Regions from separate parts of the Clostridium sp. Marseille-QA1073 genome, predicted to be linked through region 1. Evidence: a T-box and tRNA genes for the amino acid it is inferred to sense, from the RefSeq annotation. Region 1 holds a T-box; the other regions hold tRNA genes.
What was found. A T-box is a leader RNA that pairs with one kind of tRNA and senses whether it is charged. The one in region 1 lies ahead of ileS (isoleucine--tRNA ligase), so its partner is inferred to be a tRNA-Ile.
Positions count from the first base shown of each region.

Region 2: it has a tRNA-Ile gene. The T-box ahead of ileS (isoleucine--tRNA ligase) is inferred to sense a tRNA for this amino acid. The anticodon was not compared.
Region 3: it has a tRNA-Ile gene. The T-box ahead of ileS (isoleucine--tRNA ligase) is inferred to sense a tRNA for this amino acid. The anticodon was not compared.
Region 4: it has a tRNA-Ile gene. The T-box ahead of ileS (isoleucine--tRNA ligase) is inferred to sense a tRNA for this amino acid. The anticodon was not compared.

Region 1 is NZ_JBSVQM010000011.1:103,271-109,288, reverse strand. Features, by position in the region: gene ileS (isoleucine--tRNA ligase) at 1-2,714, opposite strand, end outside; T-box leader at 2,856-3,074, opposite strand; gene ACY1IQ_RS11805 (MBL fold metallo-hydrolase) at 3,437-4,072, shown strand; gene ACY1IQ_RS11800 (UDP-N-acetylmuramoyl-L-alanyl-D-glutamate--2,6-diaminopimelate ligase) at 4,451-5,896, shown strand; gene ACY1IQ_RS11795 (nucleotidyltransferase family protein) at 5,958-6,018, opposite strand, start outside.
Region 2 is NZ_JBSVQM010000009.1:97,194-103,211, reverse strand. Features, by position in the region: gene murD (UDP-N-acetylmuramoyl-L-alanine--D-glutamate ligase) at 418-1,791, shown strand; rRNA gene ACY1IQ_RS10315 (16S ribosomal RNA) at 2,498-4,012, shown strand; tRNA gene ACY1IQ_RS10310 (tRNA-Ala) at 4,098-4,173, shown strand; tRNA gene ACY1IQ_RS10305 (tRNA-Ile) at 4,180-4,256, shown strand; rRNA gene ACY1IQ_RS10300 (23S ribosomal RNA) at 4,573-6,018, shown strand, end outside.
Region 3 is NZ_JBSVQM010000009.1:90,948-96,965, reverse strand. Features, by position in the region: rRNA gene ACY1IQ_RS10300 (23S ribosomal RNA) at 1-1,235, shown strand, start outside; rRNA gene rrf (5S ribosomal RNA) at 1,540-1,657, shown strand; tRNA gene ACY1IQ_RS10290 (tRNA-Ile) at 1,690-1,766, shown strand; tRNA gene ACY1IQ_RS10285 (tRNA-Ala) at 1,772-1,847, shown strand; gene ACY1IQ_RS10280 (aminopeptidase) at 2,003-3,229, opposite strand; gene gap (type I glyceraldehyde-3-phosphate dehydrogenase) at 3,652-4,665, shown strand; gene surE (5'/3'-nucleotidase SurE) at 4,939-5,685, shown strand; gene ACY1IQ_RS10265 (serine hydrolase domain-containing protein) at 5,865-6,018, shown strand, end outside.
Region 4 is NZ_JBSVQM010000007.1:160,569-166,586, reverse strand. Features, by position in the region: gene ACY1IQ_RS08720 (3H domain-containing protein) at 89-607, opposite strand; gene ACY1IQ_RS08715 (hypothetical protein) at 1,560-1,883, opposite strand; gene hutG (formimidoylglutamase) at 2,028-3,044, opposite strand; gene ACY1IQ_RS08705 (hypothetical protein) at 3,102-3,389, shown strand; tRNA gene ACY1IQ_RS08700 (tRNA-Ala) at 3,702-3,777, opposite strand; tRNA gene ACY1IQ_RS08695 (tRNA-Ile) at 3,783-3,859, opposite strand; rRNA gene rrf (5S ribosomal RNA) at 3,892-4,009, opposite strand; rRNA gene ACY1IQ_RS08685 (23S ribosomal RNA) at 4,130-6,018, opposite strand, start outside.

The DNA.
Region 1 (6,018 bases):
TTAACAGTTTTACCGTTGTTTATAGCTTGTGCAAGCTCCATTTGATTCATTGAACCAATAGCTTTTCTTATGCCAGGTATTAATTTACCGTAAGCTTTTCCGAGTATAGGTAAGTTTGGCTTTATTTCAAAGTTAACATATTTTGAAATGTCAGCACCAAGTTCAACTTCTTTTATATTAAGTTCATCTTTAACTATGTCCCCATAATATTCTGGAAGTGTTCCTATTGAAACAAGCATCTTAGATAATGGCTGTCTGTTTTTAATATTAGCACCATTTCTCGCACTTCTTCCAAGCTTAACTATTTTATATGCTTTATCCATTTCCATTTCTAATGACTCATCTACTAAATCTTCTCTGTACTCAGGCCATTTACATAAGTGAACACTTTCTTCAGCATTTTTATCAAAGCTAACTACTAAATTTTGATATAATTCTTCTGTAACAAATGGTATAAATGGAGACGCTACTTTAGCTAAAGTTGTTAATACTCTATATAAAGTCATATATGCTCCTATCTTATCCTCTGTTAACTCTTCAACCCAATATCTTGCTCTATTTCTTCTTACATACCAGTTAGAAAGCTGATCTACAAAATCTTCAAGTTCTTTAGCACCTTGAGTAATTCTATAATTTTCTAAATGCTCATCTATGTTTTTAACTAAAGTATTAAGTTTAGACATCATCCACTTATCCATTACGTTTTCTGATACAAAATCTTCATACTTAGTTGGATCAAATTTATCTAATTCTGCATATAGAACATAGAAAGAATAAACATTCCATAATGTTCCTATAAATTTCCTTTGAGCTTCTATAACTGCTTCTTCATAAAATCTTGAAGGTAACCATGGTGCACTAGCTGTATAGAAATACCATCTTAATGCGTCTGCTCCTTGATTTTCTAATACAGTAAACGGACTTAATACATTTCCTTTATGTTTAGACATTTTTAGTCCATCTTTATCTAAAACGTGTCCAAGTACTATACAATTTTCAAATGGATTTCTCTCGAAAACAGTTGTTGATATAGCAAGTAATGTATAGAACCATCCTCTTGTTTGGTCAACTGCCTCTGATATAAATTGCGCTGGGAAATTAGACTCAAATATTTGTTTATTTTCAAATGGATAGTGATATTGAGCAAACGGCATTGAACCTGAATCAAACCAACAGTCAATAACTTCTTCTACTCTAGTCATTTCTTTAGCACATTTTGGACACTTTAAATGTACATTATCTATATATGGCTTATGAAGCTCTATTCCTTCTGGTACATTTATTCCTTTTTCATGAAGTTCACTAACACTTCCTATCATTTCTCTGTGACCACATTCACATTCCCAAATTGGAAGTGGAGTTCCCCAGTATCTATTTCTTGAAATACCCCAGTCAATAACATTCTCTAAGAATTTTCCCATTCTTCCTGTTTTTACGTTATCTGGCATCCAATTGATTTTATTATTATTCTCTAATAATTGGTCTCTAACAGAAGACATTCTTACAAACCAACTCTCTCTTGGATAGTAAAGAAGTGGTGTATCACATCTCCAACAATGTGGATATGAATGTAGGAATTTTTCTCCTTTATAAAGAATATTGTTCTCCTTTAAGTAAGCAACGATCTTCTCATCTGCTTTTTTAACAAACATACCAGCCCATGGAGTTACCTTTTCAACAAATTTTCCTTCTGCATCAACTAAGTTTATCATTGGAAGATTATAACGCTTACCTGTTTGGCTATCCTCATCTCCATATGCAGGTGCTGTATGAACTATACCTGTACCATCTGTTAATGTTACATAGTCTGCATGAACTATATAGAATGCTTTTTCCTCTGGAGTTTCAAATTTAAACATTTGCTCATATTCTTTTCCAAGTAAAGCTTCTCCTTTGAATTCTGCAACAACTTCATATTCTCCCTCAAGTTTATTTAAAAGCGCTCTTGAAAGTATTATATTTTCTTCATTATGAAGTACTTCTACATAATCATATTTTTTATTTACTGCTAATGCTACGTTACTTGGTAATGTCCAAGGAGTTGTTGTCCAAACTAGCACATATTTATTTTCGTCTTTTAGTTTAAATTTAACATATACAGAGCTATCTTTAACATCTTTATATCCTTGTGCAACTTCATGAGATGAAAGTGTAGTTCCACATCTTGGACAGTATGGCATTATCTTATGACCTTTATAAATTAAGTCTTTATCCCACATTTGTTTTAATGCCCACCAAACTGATTCAATGTAATCATTGTGGAAAGTTACATATGGATCATCCATATCTACCCAATAAGCTAATCTTTCAGACATTTGTCTCCACATTTCAACATATGTAAATACACTTTCCTTACATTGCTTAACAAATTCTTCTACACCATACTTTTCTATTTCTGGTTTACCTGAAATTCCAAGTTTCTTTTCTATTTCAAGTTCTACAGGAAGACCATGGGTATCCCATCCTGCTTTTCTTAAAACCTTATAACCTTTCATTACTTTATATCTTGGAATTATGTCTTTCATTACTCTTGTTATAACGTGTCCTATATGAGGTTTACCATTTGCTGTTGGTGGACCATCATAAAATGTAAAATATTCACCATCTTCATTTGAATCAAAATTCTTTTGAATTACGTTTTTTTCTTCCCAAAGTTTTAATACATCTAATTCAATATCCATAAAACTCTTTGAAGAATCAATTTTCTTATACATAGTAAATCTCCTTCCTAATATTTAATCTATATTTTATTGTAATCTATACTAATGATAATAAGATTAATCCTCATTATTATCATTAACACAATATATACTTACTATAATGAAATATATTTAAAAAATAAAAAACTCCGTCCTAAATAGGACGAAGTGAACTTCGCTATACCACCTATGGTAATATCATAAATTCAAACACTAACATGTTCTATTCTTTAACGCAGAAATACGGACAAACTTACTAAAATTCAGCCTTCAGCTCCTAGGTGATTTTCCCTTAACCATCACTATGAGGTTTCACCTACTCCTCACTCTCTGTAAGTTACTTGTTAAAGTACTTTTCCTAATCTTAGCCTTTTAAGATTTTCAAAATTAATTTTATATCAATTATAGTACAGTAAATTTTTATTGTCAATTTATTTCTATCCTTTTTTCTCTTAAATATTCAAGATATTTAAGAAAGAAAATTAAACTCTATCTATTATTTCTATATATTACGTTTATTAGGATGTAATAGGAAGGATTTTTTAAAGTATATTATTTAAAATAATGCTAATAATTAAATGAAATATAGATTAATATAAGGAAAATTTATTATTTATAAACTTAAAAATCTTTTACCTAAATATTTATAATAATTCCAATTACTTGTATCCTATACTATAATTAAGATAAATTTAACAAAGAAATGTAAAATAAATAATTTATAAGGAGAGATGAAAATGAAATTAACTTGGCTTGGTCACGCTTCTTTTTTACTTGAGGATAGTGATGGTAGAAAGCTTCTTACAGACCCTTTCGATGAAACTGTAGGATACACTGTTTTTAAGGGTAGAGTTGATGTAATTACCATAAGTCATAATCACTTTGATCATAATTATATTAAAATAATCGGCAATGAAGCTAAAATCGTAGATAAAGTAGGTTTTTTTAATGAATGTGATATCCCTATTAGAGGAATACCATCTTTCCATGATGAAGTTAAAGGAGCAAAACGTGGAGAAAATATAATTTTTATAATTGAAATGGATGGATATAAAATTTGTCATTTAGGAGATTTAGGTCATTTATTAACGTCTGAAGATTTAGATATGATTGGTGATGTAGATATACTTCTCATTCCTGTAGGTGGAAACTATACCATAAGTGGTAGTGAAGCTGCTAACATCGCAAACTCAATTCAAAGTAAGATAACTATCCCTATGCATTACAAAACTCCTCGTCTGACTTTTCCGCTAGATGGAGTTGAAACCTTCTTAACTCACATGAAAAGTGGAGAGAGAATTAATAGTAATTCTATAATAATTGAAGACATATTGGATGAAGATAAGAATAAAGTATTAATACTTACAACATAAAATTATAACTATAATATAGTAATTCCACTATACAATTCATAACTTAAAATAATGCACAGTGCTTAGCTCACAATTATGAGCTAAACATTGTGCATTTAATAACACTAATTAAAATACTTAAAAATAGCATTTATTCTGATATATGATTAAATTAACATGAGTATATCTATAAAACATTATATAATAACTAATAATTGTAGAAATAATATAATTCTTAAAAACATATAATAATGTTATAATTTTTTAACTTCTTTAATTTTATTATTTATTATAATTTATTGAAGATAAGCTATTTTATTAAAATCACGTTTTCATAAATAAATTTACATGATATATATAATTGCACATAATAATATGTAAATAAAAGAAGGTGAGAGTATGATATTAAAGGATATCTTGATAGGAATAGAATACTTACTAGTTCAAGGAGCTTTAGATATATCTATAAATGAACTAAAATATGACTCTAGAAAGATAACTTCTAATGACGTATTTATATGTATAAATGGAACATTAGATGATGGTAATAAATATGTAGATGATGCTGTACTAAAAGGAGCAACTGTTATAATAACCAATAGAGATATTAAAGTTGCCCCTCATATTACGATAATTAAAGTAGATGATACAAGAGAGGCTCTTGCTATTATGTCATCTAATTACTATGGTAATCCTAAAAATAATATTAAAATAATAGGAATAACAGGCACCAACGGAAAAACTACTACTAGTTATATGATAAGAAATATTTTAAAAAATGCGGGATTTAAAACAGCATTAATAGGTACTATATGTAACTATATAGGTGATAAAAAAATTGAAACAGATAAAACAACACCTGAATCTTTAGAACTTCATAAACTTTTAAGAGAAATGGTAGACAATAATATTACTCACTGCATTATGGAAATCTCATCTCATTCCTTAGCTTTAAAGAGAACATACGGAATCACTTTTGAACATGGAGTATTTACTAATATAACTCATGATCATTTAGATTTTCATGGAAATTTTTATAACTACTATCACTCTAAAAAAATTCTATTTATAAATTCTAAGAATTCAGTTATAAATATAGATAATGAGTATGGAAGATCACTTTTAATTGAATTTAAAAATCGTTACACTTACTCATTTAAAAATAACGCTTCAATAAGCGCTAAAATACTATATTCTTCCTTAGAAGGTTCCTCATTTTATCTTAATTATAAAGAAAATTCTTTACCTATTAATTTAAAAATAGCAGGATTATATAATATTCATAATGCTTTAGCTGCTTCTATGGTAGGAATTTTAGAAGGTGTAAGTTTGGATTTAATAAAATTCTCTCTTGAAAATCTTCCTATAATTGAGGGTAGATTTCAATATGTATGTGAGGAATATCCTATTGATTACAAGATAATAATAGATTTTGCCCATTCTCCTGATGCTATAGAAAAAATATTAAATACAGTAAAATCTTATACCGATGGAAAAATAATAACTGTATTTGGTTGTGTAGGTAATGGTGATAAAAATAAACGTCCTATTATGGGACAAATTGCTACTAATTTAAGTGATCACGTTATAATTACTACAGACAACCCTAAAAATGAAGATCCAGAAGAGATTATAAACGATATCAAAAGTGGTATATCTTCTAATAATTATTCTATAGAGATACATAGACCTGCTGCAATTAAAAAGGCACTTTCAATTGCTAAAAAGAATGATATTGTTCTAATTGCTGGCCGTGGTCATGAAAGTTCTATGAAAATTAAAGATAGAACACTATATTTTACAGATGAAGAGGTTGCAATAGACTTTCTAGAAAAAAGAATATAAGAAATCTATGTAAAAAAATTATTAAGACTACCTAATTATAATTAAGTAGTCTTTTATACTCTTATTTTCTTACATATATTTCTTTACCAACTTTGTCTATATGTTCTTTTAATTTTTTATTG
Region 2 (6,018 bases), on a different contig from region 1:
AAATTATATTTTTAAAATTTATTTAAAGAATTTAAAAAATGAAATAAATATATTCTAAAAATACTCAATAATGTCGAGGATAATTCTAAAGTTAAAAGGGTTTTTAGGTAAAAAAATAACCGGATTGTCATCCGGTAAAAAATAGGGTTTAATCATGGGGATATGTTATGTGTTATGTTAAAACTTTGGGGAATCATCTTAACATATTCCTTACGGCACAAGAGAAGTATAGCATGTAGAAAAGTGCAAATCAATACGACAAAGATAAGTTTATATATTAATTCAATTCGAACAATTTCGACAAAATTCTCGTTTTTGATTATATCATATTCTACGGTAATTCAAATAACAAATAAAAAGTGTTATAATATACATATTATTAATGATAACAGTCAATGTTGGAGGATTAAAAATAGAATGAAAAGAGATTTTAATGATTTTAAAAGATATATATTGAATAAAAATGTAGCAGTAGTGGGTATAGGAGTCAGTAACATACCTCTTATAGAGTTTTTAGTTAAACTTGGAGCTAAGGTAACTGCTTTTGATAAGAAAAATAGAGACCAGTTTAAAGATATAGATAAGTATGAAGGATTAGGAATAAAATTTGAGTTAGGAGACAACTATTTAAATAATTTAAAAGGATTTGAAGTGATTTTTAAAACTCCATCTATGAGAATAGATAGTGAAGCTTTAGTTAGAGCTAGAAATGAAGGAACTTATATAACATCTGAAATGGAGGAGTTTGTAAGATATTGTCCTGCTAAGATTTATGGCATTACAGGAAGTGATGGTAAAACTACAACTACAACACTTGTATATAATATATTAAAAGAAGCAGGATATAACACTTGGGTAGGTGGGAATATAGGAACGCCTCTCTTTACTAACATAGAAAAAATAAAAAAAGATGATAGAGTAGTATTAGAATTATCAAGCTTTCAGCTTATGACAATGAAGGATTCTACAGATGTAGCAGTAATAACAAATTTATCTCCTAACCATTTAGATATGCATAAGGACATGAATGAATATGTTGAAAGCAAGAAGAATATATACAAATATCAAGATGAAAACTCTCTATTAGTATTAAATGAAGATAATGATATAACTAACTCAATGATAGAAGAAGCTAAAGGAAGAGTTTACACTTTTAGTAGAAAGAAAAAAGTAGAAAAAGGTGCATATTATGAAAATGAAAAATTATATGTTAGGGGTAAGGAAGTTTGTGATAAGAAAGATATAAAATTAAAAGGTATGCATAATGTTGAAAATTTATTAGCTGCGTTTTCTGCAACTTGTGATGAAGTAAATATTGAAGTTATGAAGAATATAGCTATATCTTTTGGAGGAGTGGAACATAGAAGTGAATTTATAAGATCTATAAATGGAGTGGAGTTTTATAATGATTCTATAGCATCTAGTCCTACAAGAACCTTAGCAAGTATTAAAGCTTTTGAAAAACCTGTTATATTAATAGCAGGAGGATATGATAAGAAGCTACCATTTGAACCTTTAGCTTTTGAAGGATATAAATATATTAAATCATTAATATTACTAGGTGCAACAAAGTATAAAATAAAGGCAGCTTTTGATGAGTTAAAAGAAAAAGAAGGAATAGAAACTACAATATATATGGTTGATACTTTAGAGGAAGCGGTAGATAAGGCAAAAGAAATTTCTGAAAAAGATGATATAGTAACATTATCTCCTGCTTGTGCTAGCTTTGATATGTTTGTAAATTTTGAAGTTAGAGGAAATAGATTTAAAGAAATAATTAATAATTTATAATTAGTAGAATACTGTCTTGAGTATAATAAAATGCTTAAGGCAGTATTTCATTTATAGATAAAAGAAGTTAATTTATAAATAATAACTATGCCATTAAGTATTTCAATTAACAACTTAAGATAATGTAAAATTTAAAATTAAGGTTGAAACTAGCTTTAAAGAAACTAATTCTTTGTGAATTATGAACTCAATAGTTTTAATTATAATTGCTAAAAGTAGCAATTATTCATGATTTCTATTCCAGTTAGAAAAAACAAAAAGAAACTTATCCTAGTGTATCTTTATATGAAAAACGAGAAAGATATTATTGCCAAGAATTTATAAAATAATTTTAGCAAAATAATAAATAAAATTTTGCTTTTTTTTATCATGTTATTATGAATAAGTCGTCAGCGCCAAGTGCTAAAGCGACATACTGAGTTTTTAAATCAACATATTTAATAGGACTTAAAGAAAACTAAGTTTCCTAAAAAAACTTTGAAAAGTTTTAAAAAATATATTGACAACGAGAAAACAAAGTGATAAGATAAAAAAGCAGTCGGGAAACGACGGCAAAACAGTAAGAATTTGGTCTTTGAAAATTAAACAGAGAAATAGGTAAAACCAGTTAATTCATTGAGTTTCGAAAGAAACTTAAAATGACTATTACAGTCAGCAAACTTTACTTGAGCAAATTTCTTTAAGAAATGATCAAGATTCAAACTTTTAAATTGAGAGTTTGATCCTGGCTCAGGACGAACGCTGGCGGCGTGCCTAACACATGCAAGTCGAGCGATGAAGCTCCTTCGGGAGTGGATTAGCGGCGGACGGGTGAGTAACACGTGGGTAACCTGCCTCATAGAGGGGAATAGCCTCCCGAAAGGGAGATTAATACCGCATAAAGTATGAAGGTCGCATGACTTTTATACCAAAGGAGTAATCCGCTATGAGATGGACCCGCGGCGCATTAGCTAGTTGGTGAGGTAACGGCTCACCAAGGCGACGATGCGTAGCCGACCTGAGAGGGTGATCGGCCACATTGGAACTGAGACACGGTCCAGACTCCTACGGGAGGCAGCAGTGGGGAATATTGCGCAATGTAAACCCCAGACGCAGCAACGCCGCGTGAATGAAGAAGGCCTTAGGTTGTAAAGTTCTGTCACATGGGAAGATAATGACGGTACTATATGAGGAAGCCGCCGGCTACACCCATGCGCCAGCAGCCGCGGTAATACGTAGGTGGCAAGCGTTGTCCGGATTTACTGGGCGTAAAGGATGCGTAGGCGGACATTTAAGTCAGATGTGAAATACCTGGCTCAACTTGTGTTGTATTTGAAATCCGGTGCGTTCAGGAGTGCAGGAGAGGAAAGCGGAATTCCTAGTGTAGCGGTGAAATGCGTAGAGATTGTGAAGAACACCAGTGGCGAAGGCGGCTTTCTGGACTGTAACTGACGCTGAGGCATGAAAGCGTGGGGAGCAAACAGGATTAGATACCCTGGTAGTCCACGCCGTAAACGATGAATACTAGGTGTAGGAGGTATCGACCCTTCTGTGCCGCAGTTAACACAATAAGTATTCCGCCTGGGGAGTACGATCGCAAGATTAAAACTCAAAGGAATTGACGGGGGCCCGCACAAGCAGCGGAGCATGTGGTTTAATTCGAAGCAACGCGAAGAACCTTACCTAGACTTGACATCCCCTGAATTACCCGTAATGAGGAAGCCCTTCGGGGCAGGGAGTAGGTGGTGCATGGTTGTCGTCAGCTCGTGAAGTTTCGGGGAGATGTTGGGTTAAGTCCCGCAACGAGCGCAACCCTTATCATTAGTTGCTACCATTAAGTTGAGCACTCTAGTGAGACTGCCCGGGTTAACCGGGAGGAAGGTGGGGATGACGTCAAATCATCATGCCCCTTATGTCTAGGGCTACACACGTGCTACAATGGTTGGTACAACAAGATGCAAGACCGTGAGGTGGAGCTAAACTTAAAAACCAATCCCAGTTCGGATTGTAGGCTGAAACTCGCCTACATGAAGCCGGAGTTGCTAGTAATCGCGAATCAGCATGTCGCGGTGAATACGTTCCCGGGCCTTGTACACACCGCCCGTCACACCATGAGAGCTGGTAACACCCGAAGTCCGTGAGGTAACCGCTAAGGAGCCAGCGGCCGAAGGTGGGATTAGTGATTGGGGTGAAGTCGTAACAAGGTAGCCGTAGGAGAACCTGCGGCTGGATCACCTCCTTTCTAGGGAGTCGACGTAGTTGGTAACTCTACTACGAAAACTGGTACTATCTCTGTTTAATTTTGAAAGACCAAAAGTCTTTAATATGGGGGTATAGCTCAGTTGGGAGAGCACCTGCCTTGCACGCAGGGGGTCAAGAGTTCGAATCTCTTTATCTCCACCATATTGTGGGTCTATAGCTCAGCTGGTTAGAGCGCACGCCTGATAAGCGTGAGGTCGATGGTTCGAGTCCATTTAGACCCACCATTAATTTAAAATTGTTCTTTGAAAATTGCACAGTGAAAATATTTGTTTAAATATCCTTTAAATTTAAAAGATAAATAAACAATTTCGTCAAGACAAACAGAAATAAGTTTAAAAACAAAGTTTTTGAATTCTATTTATGCGAATTTGTATAGGACACTTTGTAAAAGTTAATAAAATCATTTTATTACTTTATAAAATTAAATAGAAGCGAACAATACTAGGAAACAAGTGAGCGAGGAGCGGAGTTTACTTAGGTAAATGAGCACCACAGCGAATGCAGTTGACGACGTAGTGTGAAGCTTATATTGAATTTTAAGGTCAAGCTACAAAGGGCGCAGGGTGAATGCCTTGGCACTAGGAGCCGAAGAAGGACGTGATAAGCTGCGATAAGCTTTGGGTAGACGCAAATAGTCTGTGATCCAAAGATTTCCGAATGGGGAAACCTCCCGGCGGTTGCCGGGCGTACTCAGATATGCCGAAGTATAAGGTGGTAGAGGTAAACCCGGGGAACTGAAACATCTAAGTACCCGGAGGAAGAGAAAGAAAAATCGATTTCCTAAGTAGCGGCGAGCGAAAGGGAAAGAGCCCAAACCTAAGCCTTTGGCTTGGGGTTGAGGACAGAACATAAATTTACTGTATCTTTAGTTGAAGATAGCTGGAAAAGCACCAAAGAAGGTAATAGGTAGGCCCGTGCTTGGCGGAGATAAGGTAACAGTTCTGATCCAGAGTACCACGAGACACGTGAAACCTTGTGGGAAGCAGGGAGGACCACCTCCCAAGGCTAAATACTACCTAGTGACCGATAGTGGAGAAGTACCGTGAGGGAAAGGTGAAAAGAACCCCGGGAGGCAACAGAACCTGAAACCCTGTGCCTACAACCGATCGAAGCACTTTATATGTGTGACGATGCTTTTTTTAAGAACAGCCACAACGAGTTACGATATGCAGCGGTGTTGACACTTCGGCGTACGGAGCCGAAGGGAAACCGAGTCTGAATAGGGCGCAAAGTTGCATGTCGTAGACCCGAAACCGGGTGACCTATCCATGGCCAGGTTGAAGCGAGAGTAAAATCTCGTGGAGGACCGAACCACGTTGGTGTTGAAAAACCATGGGATGAGCTGTGGATAGCGGAGAAATTCCAATCGAACTCGGAGATAGCTGGTTCTCCTCGAAATAGCTTTAGGGCTAGCGTCGATTAATTGAGTAATGGAGGTAGAGCACTGAATAGGCTAGGGGGCATATCGCTTACCGAACCTTATCAAACTCCGAATGCCATATACTTTTATTTCGGCAGTCAGACTGCGAATGATAAGATCCGTAGTCAAAAGGGAAACAGCCCAGACCATCAGCTAAGGTCCCAAAGTGTAAGTTGTTGGTAAAGGATGTGGGATTTCTAAGACAACTAGGATGTTGGCTTAGAAGCAGCCACTCATTCAAAGAGTGCGTAATAGCTCACTAGTCAAGAGATCCTGCGCCGAAGATGTCCGGGGCTAAAACTTACCACCGAAGCTATGGGTGTACACTACGTGTACGCGGTAGAGGAGCTTTCTGCATTGGCTGAAGTCGTACCGGAAGGAGCGGTGGACGATGCAGAAGTGAGAATGTTGGCATAAGTAGCGAGAGACAGGTGAGAATCCTGTCGGTCGAAAACCTAAGGTTTCCTGAGGAAGGCTCGTCCGCTCAGGGTTAGTCGGGACCTAAGCCGAGGCCGAAAGGCGTAGGTGATGGACAACAGGTTGATATTCCTGTACCACTAGCAGAC
Region 3 (6,018 bases), on a different contig from region 1:
GACCATCGGAAGAATTGCTGTTAAGGAACTCGGCAAATTGACCCCGTAACTTCGGAGAAGGGGTGCCTACGCAAGTAGGCCGCAGAGAATAGGCCCAAGCAACTGTTTAGCAAAAACACAGGTCTCACAAAGCGAAAGCTGATGTATAGGGGCTGACGCCTGCCCGGTGCTGGAAGGTTAAGGATTGCTTAGTGCAAACGAAGGCATGAACTTAAGCTCCTGAAAAACGGCGGCCGTAACTATAACGGTCCTAAGGTAGCGAAATTCCTTGTCGGGTAAGTTCCGACCCGCACGAATGGCGTAATGATTTGGGCACTGTCTCAACAGCAAATCCGGCGAAATTGTAGTGCAAGTGAAGATGCTTGCTACCCGTGATTGGACGGAAAGACCCTGTAGAGCTCTTTACGGCAATTTAGCGATTGAGTTTCGGTACTATCTGTACAGGATAGGTGGGAGACTTGGAAGCAAGGGCGTCAGCCTTTGTGGAGTCATCCTTGGGATACCACCCTGATAGTACTGGAATTCTAACCGGAGGCCTTGAATCAGGTCACGGACAATTGTTAGGTGGGCAGTTTGACCGGGGCGGTCGCCTCCAAAAAGTAACGGAGGCGCCCAAAGGTTCCCTCAGAACGGTCGGAAATCGTTCGAAGAGTGCAAAGGCAGAAGGGAGCCTGATCAGGACACAGACAAGTGGAGCAGGGACGAAAGTCGGGCTTAGTGCGATCCGGTGGTTCCTCGTGGGAGGGCCATCGCTCAACGGATAAAAGCTACCTCGGGGATAACAGGCTGATCTCCCCCAAGAGTCCACATCGACGGGGAAGGCCGTGGCTTGGCACCTCGATGTCGGCTCGTCGCATCCTGGGGCTGAAGTAGGTCCCAAGGGTTGGGCTGTTCGCCCATTGAAGCGGCACGCGAGCTGGGTTCAGAACGTCGTGGAGATGTTCGGTCTCCTATCCGTCGCGGGCGTAGGAAATTGAAGGAGCCAACTCTGGCAATGAGGACCGGGATGGACAGACCTCTGGTGCACCAGTTGTCACGCCAGTGGCACAGCTGGGTAGCTATGTCTGGAAGGGATAAACGCTGAAAGCATCTAAGCGTGAAGCCCCCCCTAAGATGAGATTTCCCATAACATAAGTTAGTAAGACTCCTGGAAGAACACCAGGTTGATAGGTGAGAGGTGTAAGCATGGCAACATGTTCAGCTGACTCATACTAATAAGTCGAGGGCTTGACCTAATTAATTTCACTGTGCAATTTTCAGAGAATAATTTCTTTGAAGTTTATATAATTTTAAAATTTGATAGAAACGAGTAATACAAGGAAACAAATGAGTGAGGAGCAGAGTTTACTAATGGTAAATGAGCACCACAGCGAATGCAGTTGACGAAGTAGTACGACGTTTATGACAAATTTTCTTTAAAATTAATAGAAGCGAACAGAACAAGGAAGTGAAGAAACGAAGAGCGGAGTTTACTAAAGTAAATGAGCACTGGAGTGACTGAAACTGACGAAGTAATGTGAAGCTTATATGAATTTTTAATCTGGTGATGATGGTCCTAAGGGTAACACCCCTTTCCATTCCGAACAGGCAGGTTAAGCCTTAGGACGCCGAGAGTACTGCAGGGGAGACCCTGTGGGAGGGTAGGTTGTTGCCAGGTAGTGTTAACTAAGGAAACTTAGTTAACAGTATGGATCTTTAGCTCAGTTGGTTAGAGCAACCGGCTCATAACCGGTAGGTCCGGGGTTCGAGTCCCTGAAGGTCCACCATATTTGGGGGTATAGCTCAGTTGGGAGAGCACCTGCCTTGCACGCAGGGGGTCAAGAGTTCGAATCTCTTTATCTCCACCAAAAAAGCAATCCAAAAGGATTGCTTTTTTTATACGAATTTTTAATAATAGCATTCATTTTTTATAAATATGAAGTCAAAAACTAATTTGTTAAAAAAACTTAGCATATATTGAAAAATTTATAAGCTTAAAACTCTTTAAAATTTTTTATCCTTATTAAAAGATCCAGTTCCCATTTTTAAAAATTTGAATTAGTTCTCCATTTTGATTTACTCCGATTACTTCTAAATCCTCTGTGCCAAACATAAAATCTACATGAATTAAAGATATATTTCCCCCGACCTTTAAGAATTCTTCATCTGTCATTTTATCTCCATCTTTTATAGATAAGTTATAAGCTTTCCCTATAGCAAGATGGCAAGAGGCATTCTCATCGTATAGCGTATTAAAAAAAGTTAATCCAGAATTAGATATTGAAGAGTTAAATGGAACAAGTGCCACTTCACCTAAATAATGAGAACCTTCATCAGTTGTAATTAAGTTTTTTAATGAATCATAGCCTTTTTTAGCAGTAAAATCTATAATTTTGCCATTTTCAAATGTCAAAGAAAAATCTTCTATAAGCTTTCCGCTATAATTCAAAGGTTTTGAGCTATACACTATACCATTAACGCCATTTCTTTTAGGTAATGTAAATATTTCTTCTGTTGGCATATTAGCAACAAATTCTATGTCATCTGAGCTCTTTTTACTACCACCCATCCATAGATGATTTTGAGGCAAGTTCACATATAAGTCTGTACCTAAAGAATTCTTAAAATGAAGTGATTTTAAATTTTGATTATTTAAAAGGTCTCTATTGCTTTTGAGAACTTCTATATGTTCTTCCCATGCTTTTACAGGGTCTTCTTTATCAACTCTAACTAGTTTGAAAATCTCTTCCCAAAGTTTTTCTACTGCTTTATCTGGTAAAAGTTCTGGAAATACTTTTGAAGCCCATGATTTTGTAGGGATCGATAGTATTGACCAGCGATTTTTATAATTTGTTAATCGATTATTAAATTCTTTAAATGCTAATTGACTAGCTTTTATAGAAGCAGAAATTTTTTTAGAGGGAACATCTTTCATAAGTTCGGGATCTGAGGCAGATATACTTAATACTGCGGCACCATTCTTTACATAGTGCATAAGTGAATCCACTTTCCATGGGGCTATAGTGCTTAATACCTCATCATCAGCATACATATATTTTATTTTTGTAGAAAGTTCATCATTCCAATCTATTATTACTTCCCTAGCTCCTTCTTTATAGGCGGCTTCAGAAATCATTCTAGTAAATGGAGCACATTCTATTGGGGATGCTATTATAAGAGTTTGATTTTTCTGAATATTTACTCCTGTTTTTACTGCTAATCTAGCATACTTTTTAAGCATCTTCTCCATTATATTAACACCTCTTAAAAATATTTATTATGTAATATTATAATTTAGATAATTTAGATAATTTATACGTGCAAGCTATAATTTTATTTTAGAGGTATTAGAAAGGTTAAAGATTACTATTAAGGTTTACAATGACAAATTAATATGCTTCTTTAAATGCAAAAAGTTCTTAAATTTATATATTTAAATAGAAAATTTATTTATTATATAAGTTTTAAATTAAGATAATAGAATATCATATTTAGCTGAATGTATTGACATATATCCTTAAATATGCTATATATAGTATAGCACATATAATTATATATTGAAAAAAAGGTGAAAAAGTATAACACATAAATGAATTAATAAATATAATAGTATTATAGACTTTTAAAAAGTATGATATAATTTAAGTTTATATTTTATAGGGGGACTAAATAATGACTGTAAAAGTTGCTATGAATGGTTTTGGAAGAATAGGAAGAGCTGTTTTAAGAATTGCTCAAGAAAATCTAATGGATGGCGTTGAATTAGTCGCTATAAATGCTAAAGCAGAAAGTGAAACACTAGCACATTTATTTAAGTATGATTCTTGTTATGGCAAATTTAATGGAACTATTGAAGTTGATGGCGAAGATAAAATAATAGTTAACGGAAAAGAAATTAAAATACTTAGAGAGTGTGATCCGGCTAAATTACCATGGAAAGAGCTTGGAGTAGATATAGTTATTGAATCTACAGGTATATTTAACGGTAGAGAAGGTGCTATAAAGCATATAGAAGCAGGAGCTAAGAAGGTTATAATAACAGCACCAGGTAAAAATGAAGATGTAACCATTGTTATGGGAGTTAATGAAAATGATTATAATGCAGAAAAGCATCATATAATTTCAAATGCATCTTGTACAACTAACTGTTTAGCACCATTTGCTAAAGTATTAAATGATAAGTTTGGAATAGTTAAAGGACTAATGACTACAATACATTCTTATACAAATGATCAAAGAATATTAGATAAAACACATAAAGATTTAAGAAGAGCAAGAGCAGCGGGAGAATCTATAATTCCAACAACTACAGGAGCAGCTAAGGCAGTTGCTAAGGTTCTTCCAGAATTAAATGGAAAACTAAATGGTTTTGCAGTAAGAATACCTACACCGAATGTATCCTTAACAGATTTAGTATGTGAATTAAAAACAAAAGTTACTGCAGAAGAAGTAAATGCAGCACTTAAAGAGGCTTCAGAAGGTAGTATGAAAGGAATATTAGGATATTCTGAAGAGCCATTAGTATCAGTAGATTATAAACAAGACCCAAGATCATCAATAATTGATGGATTATCTACTATGATTATAGAAGATAATATGGTTAAAGTTGTTTCTTGGTATGATAATGAATGGGGTTATTCTTGTAGAACAGTAGATTTAGTAAACTATGTTGCAAAGTCTATTTAAGACATTGTTACTATAAAAATAAATAATAAAATTTTATATTATTAAATATTAATTACTTTAATTCAATTCAAATTCATAAATTAACTATTTTGCGGTGTCCTAAAAAGCAACTTAATAATTGCTTTTTAGGACACTTTTCTATTTAGAAGTTTTATCTTCTATATTTTAATGTTAAAAAGAAAATACATAGGTTAAAATTAATGATATGATAAATAATGATAAGGTAAGTAATCTTAGTATAAGGTAAAACATAGAATTTAGGAGGAGTTATATATGAGAATATTACTAACAAACGATGATGGAATATTTGCAAAAGGAATACAAACATTAGCTAGAGAACTTGAGAAATATCATGAGGTAATAATTGTAGCACCTAATATGCAAAGAAGTGCTAGTAGTCACTCTATTACAATAACAGCCCCGCTTATAATTAAAGAGGAAAAATTAGATGGAATAAAGTCTAAGGCTTTCAGTGTAAGCGGTACTCCAGCGGATTGCACAAGAGTAGGACTTATGAAGTTAGTTGAAAATAAAGTAGATTTGGTAATTTCAGGAGCTAATGAAGGATATAATTTAGGAACAGATGTAATTTATTCTGGGACCGTATCTGCAGCTGTTGAAGCAGCAATATTAAAAGTACCTTCAGTTGCATTTTCTTGCGATGGTAAAGATGAAAGTTATGACTTAGCAGCTAAAATAGCATTAGATATAGCAGCAAAAGCTGAAGAATGTAAATTTAAAAATGATATAGTACTTAATATAAATATACCACCTATAGATGAAAATATCAAAAATGAAATAAAAGTATGTAGAATAGGAGAAAGAAATTATAAAAATACTTTTGTAGAAGATTTAAATGAGGATGGCACAAGGAGTTTAAAAATAAATGGCGTATTAGAAGAGAATGATACTGAAGAAACAGATGTTTATAATATTAAAAAAGGGTATATAACTCTAACCCCTCTTCATTATGATTTAACTAATTTTAATATATTAGAAGATGTGAAAAAAATGTTTTAAATATATTAAGGTATACTTTTTTATGGACTTAAAGAGCTTAATAGCTCTTTTTCTACTTATAAGTAAATTAAGATGTGTAATAAAATAGAGAAAAATAAGTTAACACTATGTTATAGAAGGATTATAATTGTAAATATAAAATGTTTTACAAAAAAGCTATATTAAAAGGATGATATACAATGATTAATTTTATTAAAAATAATATTAATATTAAAGATGAGATAAAAAAAGAAGAAAATCATATTTTTGATGAGGTAGTAAATAAAGTTAAAAATACAGGAGATTTTATTAAAGCTTCTGCTTCATCATTATTTATAATACATAAAGATAAGA
Region 4 (6,018 bases), on a different contig from region 1:
TTAAAACACATAAATATCTATAATTATTACATACATCTTAATAATACTATTATTCAAAGATAAATCCTATATAGAATAGTATATTAGCTTATATATTATCTACCAAAAATCCTTTATTTTTTAATTCATTTATAATATTATCCATAACTTCTTCATTTTCTGCACTAATTGTATGAAGATGAATTCCATTGGTTAATAAAAATAATGGTTCTGCTTCATACTTATGAAGATTATCTATGAAATTTTCTACATCATATAAGTTTTTTACCATAAGCATTCCTTTTATTTCTCCATACAAAGGATGCTCAACAATAACATCTTCAATTATTCCGCCATACTTAACGATAGCTTTCATTTCTTCTTCTATATTTTCCTTATTATGTAAAGTAGCAATTACTTTTTTCACCTTCATAGTATCATTATTAGGCACAATATAACCTTCAGGAGTAGCAATTATATTAATACCTTTAGCTCTTAATATAGCTATATCTTTCACTATAATTTGTCTTGTAACACCAAAAATTTCTGCTAATTTTTGGCCTTTATAAGCATCATTACTTTTACATAATACTTCTTTAATTTTTTCTCTACGAATTTGTGAATTCATTTTTTCCTCCATCTTACATATATAAAATATATTTTTAAGGTATAAGTATATTTTAACATTATAAATATCTATTTATAATAAAAATAAATAGATATTTATAAACTATGCCTTTTTCTATAATTACTGTTATGAAATATATATATTATTATAATATTATTACCATTTAATGTAAATGAGTGATATAATATTTTTATATTTATTTTATAGAAATGAGAGGGTATTAAATGCGTATAAGAAATAATTTTATATCATATTGGTACAATTGGAGAAAGAAAGGTCAAATTCTTTACATCTTAAAAAATACTATTATCATATCCATATTTATATTAGCTTTTGGAATTATAAATATATTAAAACAAAACATATTTTAAATAAAAATTCTCTAATATTTACTATATTAATAGGATCTTATGGAATTATTTATAGCATTAACTCTTGGAAAAAATATAATAGGATATATTTGAATAATCTTAAAGAAAATAATTAATTAAAATTACTAGAATATTTTATATCCTAGAAAAATCTAGATTAGACATATAGTTATATTTTTATGATTCAACATACTATAAAATATATAAGAGCACTAAATCTCTTTATAATTACTTATTCTCTAAAATTTTTAAATAAAATCATTTGACTCTAATATATAAGTAATTATATAAGAAAAATCACTATTAAATATTACTTTTTAATAGTGGATTTTTCTTATGTACTATGAAGGTAATTTATATACTAATTTAATTTTACTCTTAGTAAATAAAATTAATTTTTATCATCACATCTTTTTAATATGTCCATGGAAATATTTTGGTAATTATTTGTATGATGATATCTTATTAAATTTAACAAATTATCATCATAATTATATTCTTTTAATATGTTATATCCTATTTCACCATGATTATAATAAACATTTATAAATTTTATATTATCAAATTTTTTTAATTTACCTTTAGTAATAAAATTTAAAACAACTACTATGGACTTTTCTTATAGGATTTAAACTTTTATATAATTTACCTATATCATGAAGAAAACCTGCTTTTATTAATGTATTTATTTCATTATGATTTAAATTATCTAATAATGATATTTCTTTAGTTTCATTTATAATATCCTTAGCTACATTTATACAATGCTTTTTATCATAAACCTTAAGTTTATTAAATAATTCAATTTCAAAAGGTTCTAAATATCTATTAATAAATTCTATATCTTTATCTGTAATTTTAGCTGTTACAGCCTTAAAAAATTGTTTTACTCTATAAATAAACATATATAACTCCTAAAATGCATGTTTTATATAATACCACTTCTACATTTAATATATATCTAAAGATCTTGTATTAAGCAATTTATCTATATGTCTATTATATACAAATATATTCAAAGAGCAAAATTTAAAACTATACTCTTTATCTTAATAGCTATATTCTAAGTTATATTGCTTACAAATAGTATTTACTAGAGCAAATATTATTACTGCTGCAGTATTTGAAGTTATATTATCTTTATCAAATCTTGGAGCTACTTCACATATATCAAAGTTCATAACCTTTCCTGACTTTAATATATGTTTTAAGACTTGAATTACCATTTCAGGGTCTAATCCAACAGTTTGAATTGCACTAACACCTGGAGCAAAAGCTGCTGAAAATACATCAGAACAAATGGTTACATATATGTAGTCTTGTTTTTTTATAAAATCTTTTAAGGCTTTAATAAGTGCCCAGCCATCACTAGATACTATGTCTTTTGCAAGGGCATATTTAACTCCTAATTTATTAGCAGTTTTAAAAAGCTCAATTGTATTACTATGTTCTTGAACACCAACACAGAAATAAGAAAAATCCATATCATTATTTTTACAGATATCTGATATTTGCCTAAACATAGTCCCAGAGCTTCCTTCTTTATCATAAGGTCGTAAATCAAAGTGAGCATCAAAATTTATTATGCCAATCTTTGGTTTATCACATATAGTTTGTACATTATTAAAGAGCCCTCTAAAGTTTCCTAAAGCAGTTTCATGTCCGCCGCCTAATACAATTGGGAATATATTTAAACTAAGAAGTCTAGCTACAGATTTAGATAAAAGTTCTTGTGCTTCACTTAAACTTAATCCTTCTGCAACTATGTCACCTGCATCAAATATATTTACACATTCATAAAAGTTGCAAGGGAAATTTGCCATTTGAGTTCTTATGGATATTGGACCATTTATTGCACCAACTCTGCCTTTATTTAATTTTATACCTATATCACAACAAAAACCTAATATGCCAAAGCTTAAGCTTTCTACAGGCTTTATATTTTCGTCCCATAAATTTAATGGTTTAACATGTTGGTGCCATCTAAAAGCATCATAGTTGGAAGTACTGTCTACTCTTCCACTCCAAATGCTCTCATCCATTTGTATATAATTCTTACTATACATAAATTCATCTCCCATTATAATTTTGTAACTATATAAAAAGTAACTCATATTATAACATTGAAAGCATTAATTAAAAAGGGAAATATGTCAATTTTTATATTAATGCCTTATGATCAAATATCTCAAGGTGTTTTAAAGACTTTATCCCAATTCAGTACTGATATACGATCAGCTAATGAAATGGTAAATACACTACTAACTAATGATAAACTTAATGTTGATGCTAACTTTTTAAACTTTGTGTCACATTTTGATCAAGGGAAATATTATCAATTTAGAAGTGAAGGATACATGGAGGCTTTAACATTTATAAAGACTTACAATGAAATGAGCTTATGCTATTAGATTAATAATCTACAAACTCCTGCTATCAAGCATTTTACAGAAGCTTTAAATTCACTAGATAGAGTTAGTCGTTCATTCTTATCTGATGATGACTTTAGGGATTTAATAATTGAAATAGGTGCGCTAAAAAAATACAGATGAAATTAATAGGAAATAATAAGAATGTATAATTTAAATTGTGGCTAATCAACTTTATAATTTGTAGTACCATATAGAAATATATCTGTAAAAAATTTAATAATTGATCTTAATAGGTTTTAAAATTTAATTTATTCTAAAAAAATAAAAAAGCAATCCTCTTGGATTGCTTTTTGGTGGAGATAAAGAGATTCGAACTCTTGACCCCCTGCGTGCAAGGCAGGTGCTCTCCCAACTGAGCTATACCCCCAAATATGGTGGACCTTCAGGGACTCGAACCCCGGACCTACCGGTTATGAGCCGGTTGCTCTAACCAACTGAGCTAAAGATCCATAGTGTTAACTAAGGAGACTTAGTTAACACTACCTGGCAACAACCTACCCTCCCACAGGGTCTCCCCTGCAGTACTCTCGGCGTCCTAAGGCTTAACCTGCCTGTTCGGAATGGAAAGGGGTGTTACCCTTAGGACCATCATCACCAGATTCAAAGGTCATTCATTAACCTTACTTTGTTATTATAATTTATTAAGTTATCTTTGTCAATAACTTTTTTTATAAATTTTCAAAGAAATTATTCTCTGAAAATTGCACAGTGAAATTAATTAGGTCAAGCCCTCGACTTATTAGTATGAGTCAGCTGAACATGTTGCCATGCTTACACCTCTCACCTATCAACCTGGTGTTCTTCCAGGAGTCTTACTAACTTATGTTATGGGAAATCTCATCTTAGGGGGGGCTTCACGCTTAGATGCTTTCAGCGTTTATCCCTTCCAGACATAGCTACCCAGCTGTGCCACTGGCGTGACAACTGGTGCACCAGAGGTCTGTCCATCCCGGTCCTCTCGTACTAAGGACAGCTCCCTTCAAATTTCCTACGCCCGCGACGGATAGGGACCGAACTGTCTCACGACGTTCTGAACCCAGCTCGCGTGCCGCTTTAATGGGCGAACAGCCCAACCCTTGGGACCTACTTCAGCCCCAGGATGCGACGAGCCGACATCGAGGTGCCAAACCTCCCCGTCGATGTGGACTCTTGGGGGAGATCAGCCTGTTATCCCCGAGGTAGCTTTTATCCGTTGAGCGATGGCCCTCCCACGAGGAACCACCGGATCACTAAGCCCGACTTTCGTCCCTGCTCCACTTGTCTGTGTCGCAGTCAGGCTCCCTTCTGCCTTTGCACTCTTCGAACGATTTCCGACCGTTCTGAGGGAACCTTTGGGCGCCTCCGTTACTTTTTTGGAGGCGACCGCCCCAGTCAAACTGCCCACCTAACAATGTCCCGTGACCTGATTCAAGGCCTCCGGTTAGAATTCCAGTACTATCAGGGTGGTATCCCAAGGATGACTCCACAAAGGCTGACGCCCTTGCTTCCAAGTCTCCCACCTATCCTGTACAGATAGTACCGAAACTCAATGCTAAATTGCAGTAAAGCTCTACGGGGTCTTTCCGTCCAATCGCGGGTAGCAAGCATCTTCACTTGCACTACAATTTCGCCGGATTTGCTGTTGAGACAGTGCCCAAATCATTACGCCATTCGTGCGGGTCGGAACTTACCCGACAAGGAATTTCGCTACCTTAGGACCGTTATAGTTACGGCCGCCGTTTACTGGGGCTTAAGTTCATGCCTTCGTTTGCACTAAGCAATCCCCTTAACCTTCCAGCACCGGGCAGGCGTCAGCCCCTATACATCAGCTTTCGCTTTAGCAGAGACCTGTGTTTTTGCTAAACAGTTGCTTGGGCCTATTCTCTGCGGCCTACTTGCGTAGGCACCCCTTCTCCCGAAGTTACGGGGTCAATTTGCCGAGTTCCTTAACAGCAATTCTTCCGATGGTCTTAGGATTCTCTCCTCACCTACCTGTGTCGGTTTGCGGTACGGGCACTAGCTTCCTCCATAGAGGCTTTTCTTGGCAGCGTGGAATCAGATACTTCACCCTAAAGGGCTTCCCCATCACGCCTCAGCTAATGTAGGTGGATTTGCCTATCCTACATACCTAAACGCTTAGACTAGCATCCAATAGCTAGCACATCTTATCCTCCTGCGTCACCCCATTTGTAATAACGTCTGCTAGTGGTACAGGAATATCAACCTGTTGTCCATCACCTACGCCTTTCGGCCTCGGCTTAGGTCCCGACTAACCCTGAGCGGACGAGCCTTCCTCAGGAAACCTTAGGTTTTCGACCGACAGGATTCTCACCTGTCTCTCGCTACTTATGCCAACATTCTCACTTCTGCATCGTCCACCGCTCCTTCCGGTACGACTTCAGCCAATGCAGAAAGCTCCTCTACCGCGTACACGTAGTGTACACCCATAGCTTCGGTGGTAAGTTTTAGCCCCGGACATCTTCGGCGCAGGATCTCTTGACTAGTGAGCTATTACGCACTCTTTGAATGAGTGGCTGCTTCTAAGCCAACATCCTAGTTGTCTTAGAAATCCCACATCCTTTACCACTTAACTTACACTTTGGGACCTTAGCTGATGGTCTGGGCTGTT